Regions from separate parts of the Cytobacillus sp. ABV4_503 genome, predicted to be linked through region 1. Evidence: riboswitches for the same ligand, from Rfam matches in the RefSeq annotation. Region 1 holds a riboswitch; the other holds the start of a gene.

Region 1 (12,052 bases):
TCTATTTTTCATTATGGTTATTGTGGTTTTCCTGCAGGTGCTTTTCCGGTTTGTGCTTGATCAGCCGCTTGCATGGACAGAGGAATTGTCACGCTATCTGCTAGTGTGGATCACCTTTTTGGGTGCGGGATATGCCGTTAGTGTCAATGCGCATCCAAGCATCGAGCTGCTTTTTGAAAAAGCCAATCAAGCGGTGAGAAAAGTGATGCTGCTTTTATCGACAGTTTTAGTTGTGTTCTTCTTTTATCAGATAATCGTCAACTCATTCGTTTTTATCGAGCGAAGCATGATGCAGACCTCTCCGGCCCTGCAGCTGCCAATGGGGATTGTTTATACGGTCATACCGATTTCAAGTGTTTTATTTGTCATTAATCTGCTTTACATAACCGTTTCAGAATGGGGAAAGGAGGCGAGCAGCTGATGGCATGGCTATTATTCGGATTGCTGCTGGTGCTTTTCCTGATTAATGTTCCGGTTGCGGTAGCTCTAGGGCTCGCTTCCATGCTTGTGTTAATGATTCAGGACAATGTTCCATTAATGGTTATCGTGCAAAAGATGTTTACTTCAACGGATTCCTTTACACTCATGGCTGTTCCGTTTTTCATACTGGCTGGGAAGCTGATGGAATCTGGCGGGATTTCAAAGCGCTTAATTAATTTTTCCAGTACACTGGTTGGCAGCCTGCATGGCGGTTTGGCAATGGTATCGATTGTAACGTGTATGTTTTTCGCAGCTATTTCCGGATCTGCAGCGGCCACTACAGCTGCAGTCGGAAGCATTTTGATTCCGGCAATGGTGAAGCGCGGCTACGATAAGAGCTTTTCAACCGCTATTCAGGCTGCCGGCGGTACCATTGGAGTTATGATTCCGCCTAGTGTTCCACTGATTTTATTCGGAGTTATCGCAGGGGCTTCAATAGGCGACCTGTTTATTGCAGGTATTATGCCAGGGATCTTCGTTGGGATTTCTCTTATTCTCTTAGCATATTTTATCTCTCGTAAAAGAGGCTACGGCAAGGAAGAAAAGAGCTCTTTGAAAGAAGTGGCTTCTGCTTTCAAGAGCGCAATTTTAGCTATTTTAATGCCGGTGATCATACTTGGCGGCATATACGGCGGTATTTTTACACCAACAGAAGGATCTGTTGTTGCCGTAGTGTATGGCTTAATCGTCGGTCTCTTAATCTATCGGGAAATCAAGTGGAAGGACCTGCCGGAAATTTTCATTTCCTCAGCCGTCACTTCCTCGGTTATATTATTCATCATTTCCTGTGCGTCAATCTTCGGATTCCTGTTAACCAGGGAGCAAATTCCTGCACAAATCTCGGAAGGGATGCTCGGGATTACAACGAATTCTATCATGATTTTAATCATTATTAATGTCATTCTCCTGATTGTCGGAACATTCCTGGAGACATCCGCCGCAATAGTTATCATGGCGCCAATTCTTGTGCCGATTGCATCAGCGGCTGGAATGGACCTGGTGCATTTCGGGGTCATCATGGTTGTCAACCTGGCGATTGGCATGATTACGCCGCCAGTCGGGATTAACCTGTTTGTTGCATCCAATATAGCTAAAATCAGACTGGAGCATATTGTCCGAGCGATTATGCCATTCATTATTGTGCTGATTATTGATGTCTTAATTTTAAGCTTTATGCCTTCCATCAGCTTATTTTTACTAGATAAATAATGGCGAAATAGAGGCAGTAACATTTGGAATAAATATAGATTGTGAAATGGAAGAGGTGCTTAGTTAATGGCAATACATCGTATAGCAGTACTGCCTGGTGACGGAATCGGACCTGAGGTCGTAAATGAAGCCGTTAAGGTATTAGGAATATTGAAAAATTTGGATCCTAACTTTGATCTGGAGTTTGAAACCTTTGACTGGGGCAGCGAGTACTATCTGCAGCATGGAAAAATGATGCCGGAAAACTCATTGGAAACGCTGAAAAGATATGATGCAATTCTTTTCGGAGCGATTGGAGATAAAAGGGTTCCGGACGATGTAACCGTCTGGGAACTGATCATGCCAATCCGGAAGCAATTCAGACAGTACATAAATTTGAGGCCGGTCAAAATGCTGAAGGGAGTGCCTTCCCGCTTTGTGGGAGAAGACATTGATTTTGTCATCGTCCGTGAAAATGCGGAGGGAGAATACTCCAATAGCGGCGGCCGGCTATATCCGGGGCTTGAAGAGGAAGTGGCGGTTCAGAACACGATTATTACGCGTACCGGGACAGCGAAAGCAGCGAAGTTCGCGTTTGAATACGCAAAAAAGCACGGAAAAAAATCCGTTACAAGTGCTACAAAGTCGAATGCGATCATCCATTCCATGAAGCTATGGGATGAGGCAGTTCGTACGGCAGCAGAAGAGTATCCTTCTATTAGTCTGGATAGTTATTATATTGATGCGCTGGCTGCTTACTTTGTTGCAAGGCCAGCGGACTTTGAAGTTGTGGTGGCTTCCAACTTGTTCGGTGATATTTTAAGCGACCTCGGATCTGCAGTAGTTGGCGGACTTGGTCTGTCTCCATCAGCCAACCTGAATCCGGAAGGAGACTTCCCATCGATGTTTGAGCCGGTTCATGGATCGGCACCTGATATTGCCGGACAGGGAATTGCTAACCCTATTGCGCAAATCTGGTCGGCAGCATTGATGCTGGAGCATCTTGGAAGAGCGGATCTGGCTGAGGCTATCATCGAAGCCATTGAACAAGTTCTGCTTGAAGGCGCTGTGCGGACACCTGATTTAGGCGGAACTTCTACAACAAGTGAAATGGGATCTGCCATTAGCGAGGCTTTACAGCAGAAACTACTAGTGAAAGAAGGCTTATAAAAATGAGATTACAAGATGAAGTATTTGTTGTTACCGGTGCAAAAGGCGGCATGGGTAAAGAAACGGTGAAACGTTTTTTGGAAGAAGGCGCCTATGTGGCAGCTGTCGATTTAAATGTGGACGGCATTGAAAAGACGGACCGTCTTCTGCCAGTTGCAGGTGATTTAACAAAGGAAGAAGATGTGGAAAGAATATTTTCAGAAGCAAATGAATCCTTCGGAAAAATCAGCGGTCTCGTCAATATTGCAGGCATTGCCCAGCCGGCAGCGCCAATTGAAGAAGTGACTTTGGCCGATTGGGAAAAAATCATGGGAGTCAACGCAACATCTCTGTTCCTCACATGCCGTGAAGCAGTCCCATATATGAAAAAACAGGGAGAGGGTGTCATTGTTAATATCGCATCAATCTCCATGGTGCGTCCACGGCCGGGCTTGAATGCCTATATCGCGTCTAAAGGGGCAGCGGTTTCTTTTTCCCAGGCACTCGCAATTGAGCTTGCTGAATATGGCATTCGCGTCAACGTTGTCAATCCAGGTCCGGCTGACACAGGGATGCTTGGCCAGTTTACGGCAAAGGATGCAGACATTGAAGCAACGAAGGATACCGTATTTAAAAAGAGTGTTCCATTAGGCAGGCTGATCCAGCCAATTGATATCGCGAATTCACTTGTTTACTTATGTTCAAATGAGTCTGCGATTGTGACAGGTTCTGTCCTGAATGTCGATGGAGGAAGGGGTATTTAAATGAGGGAAGCAACTGATGTACAGATCCAAGGCTGCTATATTGATGGGGAATGGCATGTTCCGGATGAAAATAAGTTAATAGAAGTGAAAAATCCGGCAGACGGTTCCATTTTGGCTTTGGTGCCGCGCGGGGGTCAGAAGGAAGTGGACAAGGCTGTCGAAGCGGCAAAAAAGGCATTTCGTTCGGAAGAGTGGAAATCCCTGCAGGCTTATAACCGGGGAAGGCTGCTGTTTAAAGTCGCTGATATCATTCGCGGGAATAAAGACGAACTAGCCAGGCTGGAAACGCTGAATGTTGGAAAACCGCTTGCCCAGGCTGAAACAGACGTTGAAATTGCTGCCCGCTATTTTGAATTTTACGCAGGTGTGGCAGATAAAATCATGGGCGAAACAATTCCTGTAGAGCGGGGCATCATTGACTACACTGTGCGCGAACCGATAGGAGTTGCAGGCCACATAATTCCATGGAATTATCCTCTGCAAATTGCAGCACGAAGCATTGCGGTTTCGATTGCAACCGGCAATGCGGCGGTGTTGAAGCCGGCTGAGGATACGCCGCTATCCACTTTGAAACTCGTTGAATTAATGGAGAGTCTTAGTGTGCCGAAAGGGATTATTAATGTCGTAACAGGCTATGGCCATGAAGCTGGTGCCGCCTTATCCGCCCACCCTGGTGTGAACCATGTGACGTTCACGGGTTCTGTTGAAACCGGTAAGAGAGTCATGGAGACTGCCGCCCAAAATATCATACCAGTTACGCTGGAACTTGGGGGCAAATCACCGAATGTGGTTTTCGCTGACTGTGATGAAGAAAAAGCACTGGAATGGGTGCTGAAATCCATTGTTCAAAATGCAGGCCAGACCTGTTCCGCCGGCTCACGTCTGGTCATCGAAAAATCAATCAAGGATAAATTTGTGCAAAAGCTGGCAGCTGCGATGGAAAAGCTGACTATTGGGCAGGGGCTCGGCAATCCGGATTTGGGGCCGGTCTTAAATCAAAAGCAGTATGAACGGATTCAAGGATTCCTGCAGCTGGCTGAGGACGATGGAATTCGAGTGGCAACAGGAGGAAAACGCCAGCAGGTCGATGGCTGCGAATCAGGATATTACCTGCAGCCAACTATTTTCGATAATGTTCCGGCAGACCACTGCCTCGCCCAGGAGGAAATCTTCGGGCCGGTTCTCACGGTCACCACATTTGAAACCGAAGAAGAAGCCATCGAAATCGCCAACGGCACGCCATATGGCCTTGTGGCAGGCGTCTGGACAGAAAATGCCGGACGCGCCCACCGTGTTGCCAGCTTGCTGGAATGCGGCCAGGTCTTTATTAATCACTACGGAGCTGGCGGGGGCATCACTCAGCCATTTGGCGGGTACAAGCATAGCGGATTTGGCAGGGAAAAAGGATTGGAGGCTCTGCGTAATTATACGCAAGTGAAGAATGTTGCGCTGAAATATTAATCTGTTTTTTAAGGGTACGGACGAATCTCGTCTGTATCCTTTTTTTTCAGCATGATTGTAGAGGAGTTAACTTTCGGCAGGTAATGAGTCTTAAGAACTATTGTTAGTGGAATTTAATAAAAAATATTGAATTAACTAGAATAAAAGTCTTATTATTAAAGTAACAAAACTGGATAATCGGCAAACTTATTGAAAAGTAAGGACGCAAAGCCACGAGTCTAAGGTCATGGACTATGATAGTCGGGTTGCAGGTGTAATTGGGAGCTATAAATAGATCTCAAACTCATTGTAACCAAGCATCAGGTCTGCCCTTTGGCAGGCCTCTTTCTGTTTAGAGGTTTGTTAATGTTTAGATAGGGAAACGGAATAATGACTGAAAAATCTAATAATAGGAGGAGAATTTATTGAGTGTAATATTTGGAACGGTGGAATACTTTGAAAAGGAGATTAAAGCGTATCTGGCAAATAATCGCTTAAAGAAGTCTAAACGTGAAAAGCTGAAAATGATTACATCCAAGCTTGAAAATGAATTGCTGTATGACTTCTCTTGCCATGAAAGATTAAGGCAGGAATGCCTGAAGAACCTTTCTGAAGCATGTGGCAGGATGACACGGGGAAAGGCAGCCGCTGTGTAATGAGGTTTACTTCTAACGCTCCAGTTTTATCTTCCTGAAAGCTTCTGCAGAACAATCCCTCCCTGCATGTTTTCAATCAAAAAACAGTGCATCTCCTATCAGGAATGCACTGTTGATTATTTATTGCGGTAATCCTAAATGTCCCTTCAGTTCACCTTGAACCCGCTGCCTTTCATCATCAGGCACAATCAGATACCAGATGTCTCCGATATACTGGCCATCGCCTTCTATGGTCAGCTGCTGAATGTTATTTCTTGTGTCTTTATAATTCTTTTGAATATCCATCATTTCATTAAAGGTAATATCAGTTTTGACGTTTTTGCCCAGCGCTGCGAAGATGTCATCAAAACGAGTCAGGGAGCTGAAGCTCGCCCCTTTGTTGATAACACCCTGGATTACCTGCCGCTGTCTTTGCTGGCGGCCAAAATCACCATTCGGGTCATCCTTTCTCATCCGCACATAAGATAATGCTTCGCTTCCATTAAGGTGAATGCTTCCCTCGTTAAAATGGAACTTCCCCATGTTAAAGTCTGTTTCGTTAGTTACATCTATCCCATTGACAGCATCCACAATATCCTTAAAGCCAGCCATATTCATTTTAATGTAGTAATCAATCGGGATATCTAAAAAATCTTCTACTGTATTGATGGCCATCTCGACATCGCCAAAAGCATAGGCATGATTTATTTTATCTTCTGTTCCGTGTCCGATAATGCCGGTTCGGGTATCCCTGGGGATGCTTAGCATTTTTACAGATTTCAGATCGGGATTAACAGTCAGCACAATCATCGTGTCGGATCGGCCTTTGTCTCCCTGGCGCTCGTCCACTCCAAGCAGTAGGACCGAAAACGGCTCTCTTTCTTTTAAGGTGATCGTTTCTTCACGCTTCCCGGATTTCTCCCGCTGAATCGGCTCCTGCATCGTATCAACTGCAGAAGTCAGAGAGTTATATACATAAAATGCGTACGCCCCTGCACCCAATAGCAATAAGATAAAAATCAGTACTGCAGCAAGCGTCCACTTCTTCCGTCCCTTTTTTCCAGCCAATGATTTCACCCCAATTAAAAATTCCTAGCTCGATAATATCATACTTATAATGAAAAAGAACTATTCTGAATGTCCCGCTGCCGGAAGAGTTTTTCGGGCATGGATTTGTCTTTATTTACCTATAGAATTTAAGGGGATCCGGGAATATAATCGAATGGAATTTATTATCAGTTCAGTTAAAAGGAGGAGGGTTATTGAGCGGGGGTTCTGATTCATGAGCATTAAATAATTTGCACTAGGAGAGTGTACGGGTGAAACGCATATTTGCCTCCATAATGATAGTAATCTTACTTTTTACAGCTTTTCCTTTCCAAAAAACAGAAGCCGCCTATACATACAGCCAGGCGGAAAAGCTGGTGGTCCAGGCAGAAAAATTGGCTGGAGCGCTAAAATGGCAAATTTCTGTTGAATACAATAAAACACTCGCAATGCCTGATATGAAATTGTTCAACAGTACAAAAACTGCCCACAGTACAGCGCAAACAGCTATTAATTCATTAAAGGATTCAAGAAAAGCTGCGCTTCAGTACCGTCTTGACCAAAATGTGAAGCTCCACATCAACCGTGCCGTTGCCTATATTGACGCACTGAATGGCGGCAAAAAAATCGAAAAGCTGTCCAATGAGCTTAGGTATCTGATTAAAGAAGAAATCTATATGATCCGCATGGATGACCTGTACCATGAGCTATCCTATGAAATCCGCAAACAGGCAATTCTCCTGTACAGAGTATATGGCAAGACCACCCGTGAAGCGATCTTGGCCAAATACAAGCTTCCGGCTGAACAGCTGAAAAGCAAGGTCGCCTATTTTGTAACAGTCAAAGATCTCGTGGACAAAGCAAAGCTGGAAATGTCGAAGGATGAAGTGGATATCTACTTGATGATCAATTATCTGGATAAAGCCAACAGCATGCTGGAAAAAATCACCCCTGAGCATGCGATGAGGGCACTGCAATCGGATATTGTAAATCTTTCTTCTGAATTGAGCTTAATAAGTGAAGACTATTTTGAAGGCCCGATGATTGAAGGATTGAACACAGATGACGGTTTTCAGGAAACAATGATTGTGATTTTTGACATGGCCGACTATCTTCAGGAAGAACTCTACCTCCTTGAGGAACCGCTTAAATACGAGGAAACAAGAATGGTAACCTTTGAGTTTGAAGGCTTTGAATACACGGTCCTCCTTTATAAAACGGATGAAAATCCCTGGGTGAGGCCGGACTTTTACACACTGGATATAACTGAGATTTAGCAAAGCAGCTCTCCGATATGGAGAGTTTTTTAGCGGGTAAATGTGAACAATGCAAATAGAGAACTGCATTCTGCAAATAAACTTAGGTTTTTGCAAATAAAGTGTCAGTACCTGCAAATAGGGAATGAAAACTTGCAAATAGATAATGTGATTCTGCAAATAGTTATTTTTAACTAAAAACAATTAAAGTAAATTATGAAAACAAGACTATATACTCAACTTTACGAATCTATAACCTTAATATTACCTGCGCCTAAATATTTACAGTATAATAATTTTGATAAAAATGGAAGGATGGTACAAAAAAGTGAAAAAATGGTTGACTGTTATTCTATCTTTCTTAATGCTGTTCGGCTTTACAGCACCTGCAGCAAGTGCGGCCGAGAGCAATACGTTCTGCGATCAGTACAAAGGTGTGAAGAAGATCTGGTGGGACGGAGTGGAATTAAAGTCCGGCCAGATTGGCCGTTTGACGGTTTTAAAAGACACCACACTATACAAACTTCAGGGAGAGAAAAAGGTCCCTTCCCGCACTTTGAAGAAAGGCGAGTTTTACCGTATTTATGCCTTTAAGCCAGGGAAGCTCAGTGTGGGCGGCGGCTATTATGTGGACCGCGACACAAAGGTGAAATATGAAACGCCAAGCAAAACAAAATTAAGAGCAGCTCAATGCATCCATAACCCTTATGGGAAAAAGGGCAACCCAACAACTGTGGGTGTAACCTGGGACATGACGGTTAATGACTGGCTGGATGGCAAAAAGAAATACCAGATTACCATGACAGAAGCAGTGACGGATGCCAATCAGGCATGGCAGATGATTGAACAGGCAAATATGTTCAACTCCCCTCCGCCTGCAGGAAAGAAATATATTCTTGCTAAATTCAAAATAAAATTAATTGAGTTTGAAGGAAAAACATTTGATTCCTGGGCGGTCAGCCAGGCTATGTTTGATACGGTAACACAAAAAGGCGCACTGAATGACCATTACATCGGCATTGTTCCGCCAAGCCCTGAACTCCAGGAGCTTTATAAAGGCGGCCAGACCGAAGGGTGGGTTCCGTTTGTCGTTGATGCCAATGACAATCCTTATATCGTGTGGAACCGCGGCTGGGATGATGAATTGTGGTTCAAATTACAATAATGAATTGATTGGCCTTCTCCTCTGAGAGGGCTTTTTTCACTGCAAAAGTCCGCCCTCTCATCCGATAAGATAAGTAGAATTTGATAAAGAGAGGACGGACAAGCATGCTAAGAAAAAAATACTATACTGCTTTAATGGCTCTAATTCTATTCTTCAATATCACTGCTGCATCAGCATCTGCAGAGCCGGTGGAAGAAGCCAGGGAGCTCATCAAAGAGTATTACGTGGAAGAGCTGCCGGACTGGGTCTTGGCAAAACCATCGATTAAGGAAATGGTCCGCTATCTTGATCTATACTCGGTTTACATGTCAGCTGAAGAGTTTGCCGATTTTACAAATGCCATTGAACAGCAGCTGGTTGGCATCGGCGTGGTTCTAGAGGAGAGCGAAAGCGGGATCCGAATCATGTCCGTAATACCGGAGGGGCCTGCCGCAGCAGCCGGGCTGAAACCAGGGGATATCCTGGTGATGGCAGATGGAACGAGCCTTTCAGGTGAGTCCGTACAGACGGCAATTTCGCTGATAAGCGGAAAAGAAAATACCAGTGTCACGCTCACTTATATCAATAGTGAAACAGGGAGCCTGCACACAATAACCGTTCCGCGAAAGGTAATCCAGCTTCCAAACGTGGAGGCCCGAATGCTCGGAGGGAATATTGGCTATATCCGTTTAAACAGCTTTGCCATGAATGCTTCAAAGGATATTGCATCGGCCATCCAGAAGCTTGGACCGGCAAATGGCTGGATCTTTGATATTACCAATAATGGCGGCGGTTATGTTTCCGCAGCGCAGGAGACGGCAGGCTTTTTTCCGGGAGTAACGAAAGCATTCCAGCTGAGGTATAAAGGAAATCACGCACAGGTTTATCATGCGATCCAGCAGCAAGTGGGCTTCACCTCTCCCGTACATATATTAATCAATGAAAACAGTGCAAGTGCATCCGAAATGGTCTCTGCTTCCGTTAAGGAACAAAAAGGAGCTGTTCTTTATGGACAGAACACATATGGGAAAGGCTCCATGCAATCACTGTTTACCTTAAGTGATCAGAGCGTTCTCAAACTGACCACCGCCAAATTTTTCTCTCCAAAGGGATCTCCGGTACATGAAATTGGCGTTGCTCCGGACATTGAAACAGCTGCCGGCGATGAACTGTTCATCTCACACCGTGATCAGCTGGTAAGCGGGTTAAAGGGATACAGGAAGCTCCCAATGTTAAAAGGTGTCCCAGTAACAAAGACCTTCACAGTGAAAATGACTGCCGGCATGCAATGGAACGGTTTAAAGAATGGCGATGTTCAGCTGATCGAGCTTGGCGGCAGTGAAGCAGACATAGAGGTGGAGATCACCGATGAAAAAACAATTAAAATCATTCCGCAGAAACCTCTCGATTCAAAAGGGAAATACCTGCTGATCATCCATCCAAACTGGACAGGAAAAAATGACCGGAAGATGAAGGAAGGCATCTACTTAGAAGTAACAGTTAAATAATAAAAATTTCCAATATTATCATGATGAAATTAGCAACATTTCAAATTATGATAAAGATATTCTGGCAGAATTTAAAGATTCTGGAAGATTAACAAATTCATAGAAAAGGTGGAATAAACAAGTGGGCAAAAAAATCAGTAAAGCAGTCAAATTGGCAGGGGCAGCAGCCATTGCAGCTTCAGCTTTAGCAGCTGTTAACCCGGCTCAGACAGAGGCAGCTTCAGCAGTCGAGAATCTGGTATTAAAGGCAGAACAGAATAAGGTGCCTCTTATCCGTGCAACTTCGGTAGACTATGATGCAGATGCAGTCACACAGCCATGGGCTTTATACAACAAAGCCAAGAAGGATTACGCAGCAGCTAAAGCAGCAGTCAATAAATTATCAGGAAAGCAAAAAGTGCAGCTGAGTGCCAGACTGGATACAGTAAAGCTGTATATCGACCGCACAGCCGCTTATATTGATGCCATCTCTTCCGGGAAGAAGCTTCTAAAAGGCACAGCGGAAATGGAAAAATACCTGGATGAAAGAAAAATGGCAGAAGCAACAGCGGCTTATCATAAACTTTCGTATGAAATAAAGAAGCAGGCGATTATTCTTTACCGAGTGTATGGACAGTCTACAAGACAGGCAATCCTTGATACATACAAAGCGCCTGCAGAGGATGCGAAGTTCCAGGCGCTTTACCCTGTAAGCATTCATATTGAACTGGATCGATATGAAGCAGCGCTGGAGAAAGAAGATTTTGACCAGGTGGTAAAGCACGATAAAAATGTAAATGAGTGGCTGGAGTATGTTGAAGATCAAGAACTCTATGACTTGCTTGAAGACCGTTACAGAGAGATCATCGCTTCTTACACGGATGGCCTTGAAGACGTTGCGGAAATTGGATTTTATGATGATGCTTTTTATGTAACAGGCCTGCCTGGAATGACTGCCTACGATATGATTGGCTTCTTTGACAGTGAAGGAAATGAGCTGTTCATCGATGGTGTGGAAAATGAATTTATTATTAAAGATGACAAGGGATACTTCACAGACCTTGGATCGCTGGCGCCGGCATATGCAAAAGAAGGCCTTAAAGAAACGGGATCTGTCAAAATCCAGCTGTTTGACCGTGAGACAAATGAATTGATCCTGGAAGAAACGATCGAAGTGAAGGATGGAAATCAGCTTTACAGCCTGGAAGAAGGGAAAATTGTAAATGCTGAAGGCAAGGATGCTGCCTATACAGTAACAGGACAAACCTACCAGTTCACACCAGCTATGGCGATGACATTTAATGGAGATATCATCGGCGATGATGAAGGGGAAAAGCTAGAGCTAAGCCAGTTCCCTGGCATTACTTTTAAATCTTCAGATATAACTAAGTTCGTCGTAAATGCTTCCGGGAAAATTACACCAGTGGCACCGGGTAAGGCTAACTTAATCGTGACATGGAAT
Region 2 (12,052 bases), 3.8 Mb from region 1:
GAAGGGTGTTACCTGGCTGATTGCCAACAAGAATGAGGCAGAAGCACTTACAGGGATGGAGATCAGCAATGAAGGAGACTTCTTCAAGGCAGCACAGGAAATTATGAAAAAAGGCGTTGGAAAAGTCGTCATCAGCCGGGGAGATAAAGGGCTGATCTACTTTACAAGCACAGGGGAAGCAGGTGTGCAGCTTCCTCCAAAAGTAAAAATTGCTGATGTCACTGGGGCAGGCGACTCCCTTGTATCGGGAATTATATTTGCCCATTTAAAGGGCTTGGGCACAGAGGATGCGTGCAAAATCGGGATGTCCTGCTCCATGCTGGCTCTGCAGTCCCTAGAAACCGTTAATCCGAATTTAAACAACACACGCTTGCAGGAAACATTCAAACAATATTTCGACTAAGGAGAAGTGACATCATGTTAGAAAAATGGCTTGAGTACTCAGAAGAAGTGTTAGAGGCAAAGAAAGCAAATAAACCGGTTGTTGCCCTTGAATCCACAATTATTTCACATGGAATGCCGTATCCCCAAAACGTTCAGACAGCAAAAGAGGTAGAAGAAATTATCCGCAAAAACGGTGCGGTTCCAGCAACCATTGCCATTTTAAACGGGAAAATTAAAATCGGTCTGTCTGATGAGGAGCTGGAGTTCCTGGCCCAAAGCAAGGACGTGGAAAAGGCAAGCCGCCGTGACCTTCCATACTTAGTGGCGAAGAAGAAAAATGGTGCAACAACTGTAGCGGCCACCATGATCTGTGCAGAGCTTGCCGGCATTGAAGTCTTTGTTACAGGCGGAATAGGCGGAGTTCACCGCGAAGCTGAAACCACAATGGACATCTCGGCTGACCTTCAGGAGCTTGCGCAAACTAATGTGGCCGTTATCTGTGCAGGTGCGAAATCCATCCTGGATATCGGTTTGACACTTGAATACCTAGAAACCCACGGCGTTCCGGTTGTTGGCTTTGAAACAGATGTATTGCCTGCATTCTACACTCGCACAAGTCCGTTCAGTGTGAACTACCGGGTCGACAATGCAGAAGAAGCAGCCGAAATGATCCGCACAAAGTGGGAACTGGGCCTAAAAGGCGGCGTAGTTATTGCCAACCCAATCCCTGAAAAAGATGCACTGGAAGAAGCATTTATTACAAATGTTATTGAAACTGCTCTTAAAGAAGCAAAAGAAAACAACATCGCCGGCAAAAAAGTAACACCATTCCTTCTTGGAAAAGTGAAGGAATTAACAGAAGGAAGAAGCTTGACGGCGAACATTGCATTGGTGAAGCATAATGCCGAAGTGGGTTCTAAGATTGCTGTTAGTTTGAATAAGTAAGGGGAAAAGCCAGGCTTAAGAGTCTGGCTTCAGTTTGTAGACAAAAGGGGTTCGGAATAGTCTCATTCCGGACCCTTTTTTTGACTTTTTATTGGATTTAAAGCATTTTCAGATGATTATAGACCTCTCCGAGGTCATCTTCTAGGCCATTTCTGGACCTTGCCAAGTCCAATTGGCCATTTTTTTCAAATTCATGGCAGCGAAAGTAAGCATCGCCTGCATCGACAATTTTTTAAGTCCCCTTAGGGTTGTCCAACGCATGCCATGCTTTTCTTTTGCATCTGCGAATACACGTTCAATTGTTTCTTTGCGCTTCTCATAGATCGGTTTGACGTCTTGATGGTGACGAAGGTGGTCTGCCTCTTCCACATGTTCCTCCCACACATGACGTTGAATTAGTTTTTGGTGCGCTTGACTCTGTGTGCATTGAGACAAGAATGGGCATCCAGCACAAATTTGCGGATCTGATTTATATTGACGATACCCTTCCCTTGTAGTCGTAGTATATTTTAAAATCTCACCAGCTGGGCAAATGTAACAGTCAAAATGCTCATCATAAACATACTCATGTTTCCGGAAGTACCCCTCTTTTGTGCGTGGTCGTGTGTAAGGTAAAGCAGGTGTAATATCGTTTTTCAATAAGTAGCTTGTAATGGCAGGTGTTTTATAAGCTGCGTCTGCCGCAACAACTGCTGGTTTACTAACTTTCTCAATGACTTGTTCTACCAATGGCTCAAAAATATGACTATCATGCGTGTTACCCGGGGTTACAATTGTGCCTAGTATGAAGCCGTTGCGATCTGCGGCTGCGTGGAAAGAATAGGCGAACTGTTTTGTACGCTCATCTTTTACATAGTAGCCACTCTCTGGGTCCGTTGTACTTTCCTTAATTTCTTTGAATTCTTCCTTATCAAACTTATCTGGTGGAAAAGGCTTTTTTCCATGATTCTCACGATCTTGATTAATCTCTTCTTGAAGGCGTTCTTGATAGGCACGGGTTTCTTTTCGAACAACTTTCTTTTCAAATTTGCGCTTATTCGCACTCGCTTTTACATGCGTAGAATCTACAAAAACATGTTCTGCACTAATTAAATTCTTTTCAGCTGCAGCTTTTAAGATTCGATAGAATATCTGTTCAAAGAGATCGGTGTTTTTAAATCGGCGCTCATAGTTTTTACCGAAAGTTGAGAAGTGTGGAACTTTATCGTGGAAGCCATAGCCTAAAAACCACCGATAAGCCATATTCGTTTTCAATTCTTCAATTGTTTGACGCATGGAGCGTATACCGAAGGTATATTGAATGAAGGTGAGTTTAATCAATATTACAGGGTCAATACTTGGGCGCCATACTTCTGAATACATATCTTTTACCAAGTCATAGACGAAGGAGAAATCAATCGCAGCCTCAATTTTGCGAACCAAATGGTCCGCTGGTACTAGTTCGTCTAGTGCAATCATTTCAATTTGATCCCGTTGAATTGGATTATGTTTAGAAAGCATTTTAATCACCTCAAGCATTGTTTTACTTCTATTTTAAAACAAAAAAGACTGCAGACAAGCACGATTTTCATCGAGTTTGTCGACAGTCTGAAGCCAGACTTAAGAGTCTGGCTTTTTATATTGATAGAATGATAGCTGTGATGATGATGGCTAAATATAATAGTAATCTTAAGAAATTGATCATCAGGACCTGTCCCTTCCGGAAACCCATATATTAGATGATATGTACATGTTCTTGTATGGGGGAAGGGTGATTGTCTATATGCAGTAAAAAAGGCACTTTCCATGTGATTTTTTGGGAATAAAAAAAGAAAGCCAGGTGTGATCACACTTAGCCCTCGGGAACTTTTCATTCAGCTTCTTCAGAGTTGATTTCTGCATTTTCGGAAGAAGTTTCATTTTGTTGTGTTGTTTCAACAGCACTGTCAGATGTGTTGTTTTCTTCCTCTTGTGGTGGTTCTGGTTCCGGTTCTTCAACTGATTCGGTTTGTTCCTCACTTGGCTTTTCATTTGCAGGAGTTGTTGCTGGCTTTTCTTCAGGAGGCTTGTTTTCATTCTTTTTCTTTTCAGCAGCTTCCTTTTCAGCCTTTTTCTTTTGTTCTTCTTTTTGCTGTTGTTCAAGTGTTTGAATTTGGGAATTAATATTTGATATACGGTTATTCAGATGTTCAATGCTGCTTTCAAACTTGGAAATCTCGTCCTGAATATTGCTTTCCATAATCTTTAACTGATCTAGTTTGTCTTTATAGCTTTTGGTCTTTTGCAGGGCAATGGTTTGTTCCTCTTTAGCTTGGGTTATAAGAGTGTCAGCATTCGTTGAAAAATTCTCCATTTTGGAAATTTGCTCTTCAAAGTATGTTTCTTCATAAGTACATTCTGTGATAGCTTGATCTTTGAATCCGTTTATTTTATCTAAAAGGGTTGTTAATTCTTCAATATCAGTTAGTGACTTTGTTACTGCTGCTTCGAGAGCAGTATTGTAATTCTCTAGCTGTTGGATGGAAGTAGATAATTGACTGCTTAAGGTGCTAATTGCATTCAAGTCCTGTTTAGCTGTGGATAGGTTATTTTGCAGACTGTTAATATGTGATTCTAACGAAGAACGGGTAGCTGTTAGCCCTTTTATTGAGGCACTGCTATCAGATGCTGGTTCGGATGGATTGGTATGGCCGTTGGAATAAGGCTTTACGTTCTTTAGTTTGGCATCAACATCTATTTTATTAATACTGCTTTTTATAGACAATGCCTGTTTTATTTCCTCATCCAATTTTTTGAAGACATCTTCTGACTTGATTACATAATCTTGTTCTATTGTTCTGGGAAAAATAAAGCATGCCTCAATAGTCGAGTTTGCTTCATCAGTGCTGTTGAATTGAGCATATGTAGGCGATATGAAATGTGCTCCAACAACAATGGAGGATGAAAGTGCAAAACTGGAAGCAGCGGCTTTTGCAATTTGTTTTCTTCTCTTCCTTCTCATTCTTTTTATTCTCACCCCTCTCGGTTCCATAAAAGTAACCTCCTTTAATTGTTCATTATACATATTCCTATTCGTTCTTAATATAGAATACATTATACTACTATGAAATTAGATTTGGGAAACTGAATTATTTCAGTTTTTGGTGGGTAAATATTATCTTTTCTCCCATTATCTAAATTTTACTCAAATTTTCGCACAAATATTCTTTATTAAGAACGTTTTGTTGTGAATATTCTCTTTTCATACAATTGCAATCTAATTTAATAATCTTTTAGCAGATAAAATGTAGCGATATGGTGCATTACCTACATACGAGAAAGGATAGCAAGTGGAGACAGTGAGAATTTCATTTGGAGCAGTGGAATTAATAACAGTAGTATCATCTGCATCAACAATCTCTGTTTCTGTTATCTCATATATATATTCTCCATAGGGCATGTTAATTTGAAAAATATCTCCTATTCCAAGTTCACCAAGCCGGCGGAAAACTGTATCTCGATGTCCTGATAATAAAATCTGATCAGGCTGCCCTGGAAGTACAGTTGTGGAGTAATGCCCAACCCCTTTTTCCAGTTCATCCTCATCTGTTCCTTCTATAATGGGAAGTTCAGCACTCAAGCGGGGAATCTTTAAAATGCCAATGGCTTCACCCTGCTCAAAGGAAACATTTATAGGCTGTTCTGTTTGAAGAACACTTTTGCTTTCTTTGTTCACTTCGTTTTGAATTCTTTCTTGTGCCTGGGCTAAAGAATCCTTGGTTTTCTTCTCCTGAGCATACATTTCCTGCAGCGAGAACAGAACCAATCCGCCCCCGATTAAGATAAGGAAGGAGGCAGCTACAATCAGCAAACGGCCATTGACCTTCAACTAAACTTTACCCCCATTCATCTTCTTAAATTTAATAAACTCCAGATAAAAGGAGAAATCCTCTTTGGTGATTCCCTGTCGAATTGCTTCTTTGACAAGGGAAACCCATTCCTCATCCAGATTAGACAAATCGGTAATTTCATCTTTGTTCCCTTCCAGCAGATCCTCAAGATTAGCATCCAGTGTTCTGGCGATTCTTGATAAAACCTGTAATGAAGGGTTCTCCTGTATGCCTCTCTCAATGTAGCTTAAATACGATTTGGATACCTCGGATTTTTCAGAAAGTTCATTAATTGAGTATCCCTTCTTGATTCTTAAGCTTTTAATCCGGCCACCTATCATAGGCAAAATACTCCCTTATCATAAAATGTGAAGATGTTTTCATTATAACGAACAAAATGTTCAATAAAAAATACAAAAGAATGAGAATTCTTGAGATATTCTTAGAAAAAGAACGAAAAACGTTCTTTAAAACGAAAAAACGGCTGAATTTGGAATTTTTCAAAATAATACGGATGGACTATACTCTACTTAGTGGTTCGATAAAAAGAACAAAACGAACATAAAGAAAGAACAGCATTCTTTCTTTAAAGGAAGGTGACAGTAAATTGAAATTTAGCTGGAAAACAGCAAGAAAGATTATTAGCAATTTGATTACAGCAATCCTGTTTATCAATTTAATTATTATGGCGGTGCTTGTAGTTTCATCTAAGGCATCTGGCGGAGAACCTCAGGCATTCGGTTACCAGCTTAAAGCCGTGCTATCAGGTTCAATGGAGCCAACTTTCATGACTGGATCAGTCATTGCAGTCAAGCCGGTTGATTCATCTCAAAGTAAAGACCTGAAAAAGGGAGACATCATCACTTTCCAGGCTGATGAACAGAAGCTGATCACCCACCGTATTATTGGTGTCACAACAAGCGGCGAACATGTCATGTATGAAACAAAAGGGGATAACAATAACGCAGCAGACATGGACCCTGTACTTTCTGAAAATGTAAGAGCCGTTTACTCCGGTTTCACGATTCCATATGTGGGATATTTCATAGATTTTGCACAATCGAAAGAAGGCGGAGCTATTCTTCTGATTGGTCCGGGAGTTCTTTTGCTAGCATACTCAGCATTTAGCATCATGCAGGGATTAAGAGAACTTGATTCCAAGAATAAGAAAACAGATACAAATGAAAAAACTGCTTAGCTTTGGTTGCACTCCTTGTTAAAAACAAGGGTCAATATAAAAAATCATACATACCCGAATGGGGTAGAGGAGGAAAAGGGAAATGAGTTTAAAAAAGAAATTAGGTATGGGTATTGCATCAGCAGCATTAGGTATTTCTCTAGTTGGCGGAGGGACTTTTGCATTCTTTAATGATACTGCAGACACTAGTGGTAGTTTTACTGCTGGAACACTAAAACTAAGTGCATCACCTACAGAGATTATTAATGTTACTGATATTAAACCTGGTGATACAATGTACAAACCATTTAACCTTCATAACGATGGTTCATTGGATATTTCAAAGGTACTGTTAACAACAAAATATACTGTTATAAATAAGGCCGGAGAAAGTTCTAATGTTGACGACTTTGGAAAACACATAAGAGTTAACTTCTTATTTAACGAAGATAAAGCTTTATTAGGACCTGCTTCTCCAGATCAAATTATTTATCGAACAACTTTATATGATCTGAAAAATATGTCTCCGGATGCCGTTGAGAATAATATTTTTATTCCTTGGTTGGAGGAAATTGGTGGATTAGAGTCTGGTGATACTGATAAGCTTCATGTTCAGTTTGAGTTTGTTGATAACGGCTTAAACCAGAATGAATTTCAAGGGGATTCCTTATCTCTTGAATGGACATTTGAAGGAAAACAAGGCGCTGGCGAAGCAAAATAATACTTTTGTAAAACAAGGGGTGGGGGATTTCCCCACCTCTTGTCAAATATATTTGTGAGGTAATGCCATGAAGTCAAACAGTTTATTGGCAAGACCGTTTAAAGTCTCTATCTTAGCATTTTTACTATTTTTAATTATTTTAGAAGATAAACCTGCACAAGCAGATGAAAGAGAAATAGATATTAACACAAATATAAGTGGATATTTTTTTGAAGTAGGCAACCTCAAGCCAGGTGACTGGATGCCACGAGATATAACCATCCTAAACCAGGGAAAACAGGATTTCAGATACACAGCTCAAATCGGAAAGAATAAATCCGTAAAAGGGCTTTTTGAAGAACTTAATCTTTTGGTTAAGAAGGATTCAACCATTCTATTTGAGGGAAAGTTAAAAAACTTTGAGGGTTTTACCCCAAGGAAGCTGGCAAAGGGCACCTCTGAACAGTTATTCTTTCAAGTTTCAATGCCTTACGAGCTGGGAAATGCCTTTCAGGATTCTTCTGCTGAGGTAGAAATATTATTTCTTGCTGAGGCATTAACTGATCCAACTGATCCAACTGATCCAACTGATCCAACTGATCCAACTGATCCAACTGATCCAGTTGATCCAACTGATCCAACTGATCCAGTTGATCCAGTTGATCCAACTGATCCCCCAGGTGAAGAAGATCCTTCAGATGGAAATTCTGGTGGAGGCGAGAATCCTAGCAATCCTAAAAACGATATTGTTATTAATCCAGAAATGACTGAAAGGCTACTTCCAAACACTGCTACCAATACTTATAACCTTATGTTAATCGGTGGATTATTATTGGGTGCTGGAAGTGTATTGCTCCTTGTTTTTTATAGAAGGATAAGAAGTGAACGTTAGACATGGCCAGGAGAATGATAACTTCTTGGCCTTAATTTTTATTTATACAAATGAATACTCACCTTAGCAAACAAAGTGGTGATCACATGAAAAAGCTGTTTTATTATCTTGCCTTCTTAAATTTACTGGACGGATTTCTTACTGCACTTGGACTTCACTTTAATGTGATAGAAGAAAGCAATCCGCTAATGCGCAATCTTTATGACCTGCATCCTTTTTTATTTCTTTCTCTTAAAATAATTCTTTCTTGTTTACTTATCATTTTATCAATATTTATCTTTGCAGAATCTAGAGTGAAGCTGTTTGCAGCAGGAGCTTTAGTTATGTATTCAATCGTATGCTTGCTGCACTTTGTTTGGATTTTCTCATTAATTGTTAACAGCATTCATTAAAATCTAATAAGGAAATATATTATCAATATAAATCAGTTCAGGCGGTGTCCCATGTACCAAAAAAACTGCACTAAATGCCATAACTCATCTTTCAGCAGCAGTGAAACCGGAGAGTGGCTGTGCCCGATTTGCGGAAGTGACTTAACGAATGAAATATTTCTGGATGCAATGACACGGGAAGTAGTCCATATTGTCTATAAGAAAAAGAAACTTTCACACACATATTCCCTTCAGCAAATTAATAAGAATTATAGAAAAAGAATCGGTCATTCTTACTACTCGAGACAGAGGACAAATAACTGATAATGGGAAACCTCAGAATTTTTGTCGAAAAACAAATTAATTTAATATTAAATTAATTAATTATATTTACAAAATAAGACACCATTAGCAATATGGCCATAGTAGAATACATTTATGGTAAAAATTTCTTTGAGCCGATAGGCGCAGAAAAAGGCAAACTCATTGAAAAATGAGGACGCAAAGTCACGGGTCTAAGGTATTGAGTAAATACTACGATGGCTGGGTTGCCTGGAATACGATACGTATCCTGGGGGGAAGAATGTTGACGGAGCAAAATGTAAAGGTTGAAGGAATTGATTTGGAGTGGCTGCAGTTAATTATGGAAGCAAAGAACTTAGGCCTGCAAAAGGAAGAAATTAGAGAGTTTTTACATAATAACAGAGCCAAAGAGGTTCTGATCGAAGCATAATATCCGGTATGGCTAAGTATTTCTGTTAGAGGCATCTCTATATGGAAATGCTTTTTATTTTGGCAAAAAAATAAGCCTGTACATTCAGGCTCATTGCATCTATGATTTTTGTCCGCTTCTCCACTTATTAAAATCCAAAAACTCCCGAAATTGCTCCTTCGAAACACCAGACTCCATCGCTTCCTTCACAATTTTCATCCATTCTGAATCAAGATCTTCCTTGTTGATTTGCTCATGAATTAAATGATCCACGGGGACATTCAGAACACCAGCAATTTTTTCAAGGAATTGAATCGATGGGTTGGTTTGCAGATTGCGCTCAAGTGAGCTTAAATATGATTTTGCCACACCAGCCTGGTCCGCAAGCTCGGATAAGGACATTTTCTTTTCCTGGCGAAGTTTTTTTACACGATCACCGATCATGGTATACCACACACCTTATTTTGTATGTAATAGGATTATATCATATATTTAGTTCCATATTAAGAACGATTTGTTCAATATTATTATCATCATACCACAGTGTCAACCGATTTAAATAGTTAGTTATCTAAGTTTTATAAAAATATATCTTTTGTCGCTCGCAAAAAGTAATGCTCCGCGTCAGAGGACGGGAGCATTTTGCTTTTCAATAATGTCAATAATTTGCTGTGCAGCTGCTTCCACATCATCTGCATTCACGTGGTGGAATTGGCCTTCATAGTCATGCTGCTTAAAGGCATAGCGTGGATCGTAATAGTGTTCTAATAAAAGCTTGATAAATAGCTCGTAGTTTCCTGTTTCAGCTGATTCATCCAGCTGCTCGCGGATTTCAGTATCTTTCAGACGTTTTTTAACAAACACAAGGCTTTCATCCACTTTCGGTTTGAACCATTCTTCTTTATGATAAGGCTCAACATAGTCACGAATGATGCGCTGGACACGGGATTCCATGCTGGCGAACATATCAATGTGAATTCCGGTTTTTTTGGTATGGAGCAGCTCGTCCGGCTGAACAACCTTGCCTATTCGTTTGCTTTCGGCTTCCATAATAACATAAGGGGAACCTTTAACCTTAGAAAGGGCTTGATACAATAGAGCATCAAACGTTTTCTGTGTGCTGCCGTTTCCCATGCCAAAGGATCCGAAGATCGATCCGCGATGTCCTGCCATTTCTTCAAGGTCAATAACAGGATATCCTTTTTCGCTTAACACCTTCAGCACATCCGTTTTCCCTACGCCGGTCATTCCGTGCAGAACAACTGCTTTTTCAGGAATCAAGTCTGCTGTGTTTTCAAGTATATATTGACGGTACGCTCGATAGCCCCCAATTAAACGGGGGACTGAAACGCCCGCATATGTGATAAATGTAGTAACGGCCTTGCTGCGCATTCCGCCGCGCCAGCAGTAAATGACAGGCTGTAAGCCATCATTTTTAAGTTCTCTGATTTTCTGCATCATGGACGGAATTTTAGGTGAAACGATTTCCATCGCTCTCCACTTAGCCGCATCAGATCCTTCTTTCTTATATAGTGTTCCGATTTCTACACGTTCTTCATTAGTGAAAAGCGGCACATTGACAGCACCGGGAATGCTCGCACTCCTCAAATTCAATTGGAGACCTGACATCGACCGGAACTGCGTTGTCCATTTGGATATATTGTTCGACTGCTATTTCTCTCATTTTTATGCCTCCAAAAATAATGCTATATATCGCCCGTAAAGGAACGGTAATTGATTTTACTCTCTCTATTATACAGGATTTTGAAATTATAGGTGTTCTCCCACAATCATACTCCTTTTTTCAAAGGATTGTGCTTTAAATTTTTTCCAGACATTGTAATATCAGCATATCCATTGGTTTTGCTTTTTAAAAAGGAGGTTAAATAAAAGACAAAGGTGGTGGAAACATGTCCTTGAATACAGAGGTTGCAATTGTGGGCGGAGGGATTGGCGGTTTGACGCTGGGATTGAAGCTGGCTCAAGCCAATATTGATGTCCTCGTTATAGAAAAGCTTGATGCCCCATCTTCCATTTATAAAGGCGAACTTCTGCAGCCGAAGAGCCTGAGAATTTTTAAGCGGCTGGATGCTTTGGATGTAATCCGAGAGAATGGATTTTCATTTTCCCGAATTGCGTTTGAGGAAGGGGAAAAAGAGTTTGCCATGGATTACAGCATTCTGCAGGGAGAATATGATTACTCACTCATGATCGAGCATGAAAAGCTGAAAGGAATCCTTCTCAAACGGGCGCGTCAATATCCAAGCTTTCATTATTTGTCAGGGACCCTGGCAAAAGGCTATGACAATGGCGAATTAATGGTTGAGCGGAAGGATTTAAAGGAGCAGCTGACAGTGAAGGCTGACTTTTTTATAGGTGCTGAGGGAAGGAATTCCATAACAAGAAAAGTAATGAACAGCAAGATTATAAAGATTGAGTACAATCATCAGTTTTTAACTGTCACGTTCCCACGGCCACAATCATTGGAGGAAGGGAAGATCATTTCCAAAGATGAACGGTTCCTCGGATTATTTCCGCTGCCGGATGCGAAGGTACGGTCTGTCTATTTAATTCCGGAGGGCACGTATAAGGAACATCTCAAAAAAGGAATTCACCATTTCCATCAAAACTATTTAGAGCTTTTTCCGGAATTGGAGGGGTATGTGACCAGGCTGAAAAATTGGAAGGATATTCAGCTAATGATTCCGACAGCCTTTTATGCAGATAAATATGTGGATGGAAAACTCGCTATTTTGGGGGATGCAGACCCATACGGTCCACCCGATGGCAGGTGAAGGGATGAATATGGCGATTCAGGATGCGGATGTGCTTGGTGAATTGCTTGCAGAGATGTATGCGAGCGGAAGAATTTCGCCGGACAAGCTTAAATGGTATGAAAAAGTCAGGAAGCCCCGGGCTGAAAACATGATTAGCCTCAGCCATTTATCGGCCTTAGCCTATTCTTATTCCAACCGGGTTTTTACTGGTATACGCCGTAAAGGCCTGAAGCAGATCGAAAGAGA

The links. A riboswitch is a leader RNA that binds a small molecule or an ion and turns the genes downstream of it on or off. The one in region 1 is predicted to bind cyclic di-GMP.
Region 2: it holds a riboswitch for cyclic di-GMP, as region 1 does, so the genes downstream of both, ACXAD1_RS03880 (anti-repressor SinI family protein) here and ACXAD1_RS22585 (hypothetical protein) in region 1, are expected to answer to the same signal.

Annotation. Positions count from the first base shown of each region.
Region 1 covers NZ_JBSWTH010000001.1:4,505,614-4,517,665, reverse strand. Annotated here, with positions in the region: gene ACXAD1_RS22610 (TRAP transporter small permease) at 1-421, shown strand, start outside; gene ACXAD1_RS22605 (TRAP transporter large permease) at 421-1,689, shown strand; gene ACXAD1_RS22600 (tartrate dehydrogenase) at 1,756-2,838, shown strand; gene ACXAD1_RS22595 (SDR family NAD(P)-dependent oxidoreductase) at 2,841-3,581, shown strand; gene ACXAD1_RS22590 (aldehyde dehydrogenase family protein) at 3,582-5,042, shown strand; cyclic di-GMP riboswitch class I at 5,212-5,295, shown strand; gene ACXAD1_RS22585 (hypothetical protein) at 5,447-5,677, shown strand; gene tagU (polyisoprenyl-teichoic acid--peptidoglycan teichoic acid transferase TagU) at 5,798-6,724, opposite strand; gene ACXAD1_RS22575 (hypothetical protein) at 6,976-7,980, shown strand; gene ACXAD1_RS22570 (hypothetical protein) at 8,288-9,124, shown strand; gene ACXAD1_RS22565 (S41 family peptidase) at 9,229-10,611, shown strand; gene ACXAD1_RS22560 (cell surface protein) at 10,733-12,052, shown strand, end outside.
Region 2 covers NZ_JBSWTH010000001.1:754,303-766,354, forward strand. Annotated here, with positions in the region: gene ACXAD1_RS03825 (carbohydrate kinase) at 1-403, shown strand, start outside; gene ACXAD1_RS03830 (pseudouridine-5'-phosphate glycosidase) at 418-1,329, shown strand; gene ACXAD1_RS03835 (IS1182 family transposase) at 1,471-2,829, opposite strand; gene ACXAD1_RS03840 (hypothetical protein) at 3,179-4,372, opposite strand; gene ACXAD1_RS03845 (class D sortase) at 4,565-5,176, opposite strand; gene ACXAD1_RS03850 (helix-turn-helix domain-containing protein) at 5,177-5,518, opposite strand; gene sipW (signal peptidase I SipW) at 5,785-6,375, shown strand; gene ACXAD1_RS03860 (TasA family protein) at 6,458-7,075, shown strand; gene ACXAD1_RS03865 (LPXTG cell wall anchor domain-containing protein) at 7,143-7,946, shown strand; gene ACXAD1_RS03870 (DUF5658 family protein) at 8,033-8,338, shown strand; gene ACXAD1_RS03875 (hypothetical protein) at 8,390-8,641, shown strand; cyclic di-GMP riboswitch class I at 8,784-8,873, shown strand; gene ACXAD1_RS03880 (anti-repressor SinI family protein) at 8,901-9,050, shown strand; gene ACXAD1_RS03885 (helix-turn-helix domain-containing protein) at 9,150-9,473, opposite strand; gene mnmH (tRNA 2-selenouridine(34) synthase MnmH) at 9,654-10,658, opposite strand; gene ACXAD1_RS03895 (FAD-dependent monooxygenase) at 10,940-11,824, shown strand; gene ACXAD1_RS03900 (FAD-dependent oxidoreductase) at 11,790-12,052, shown strand, end outside.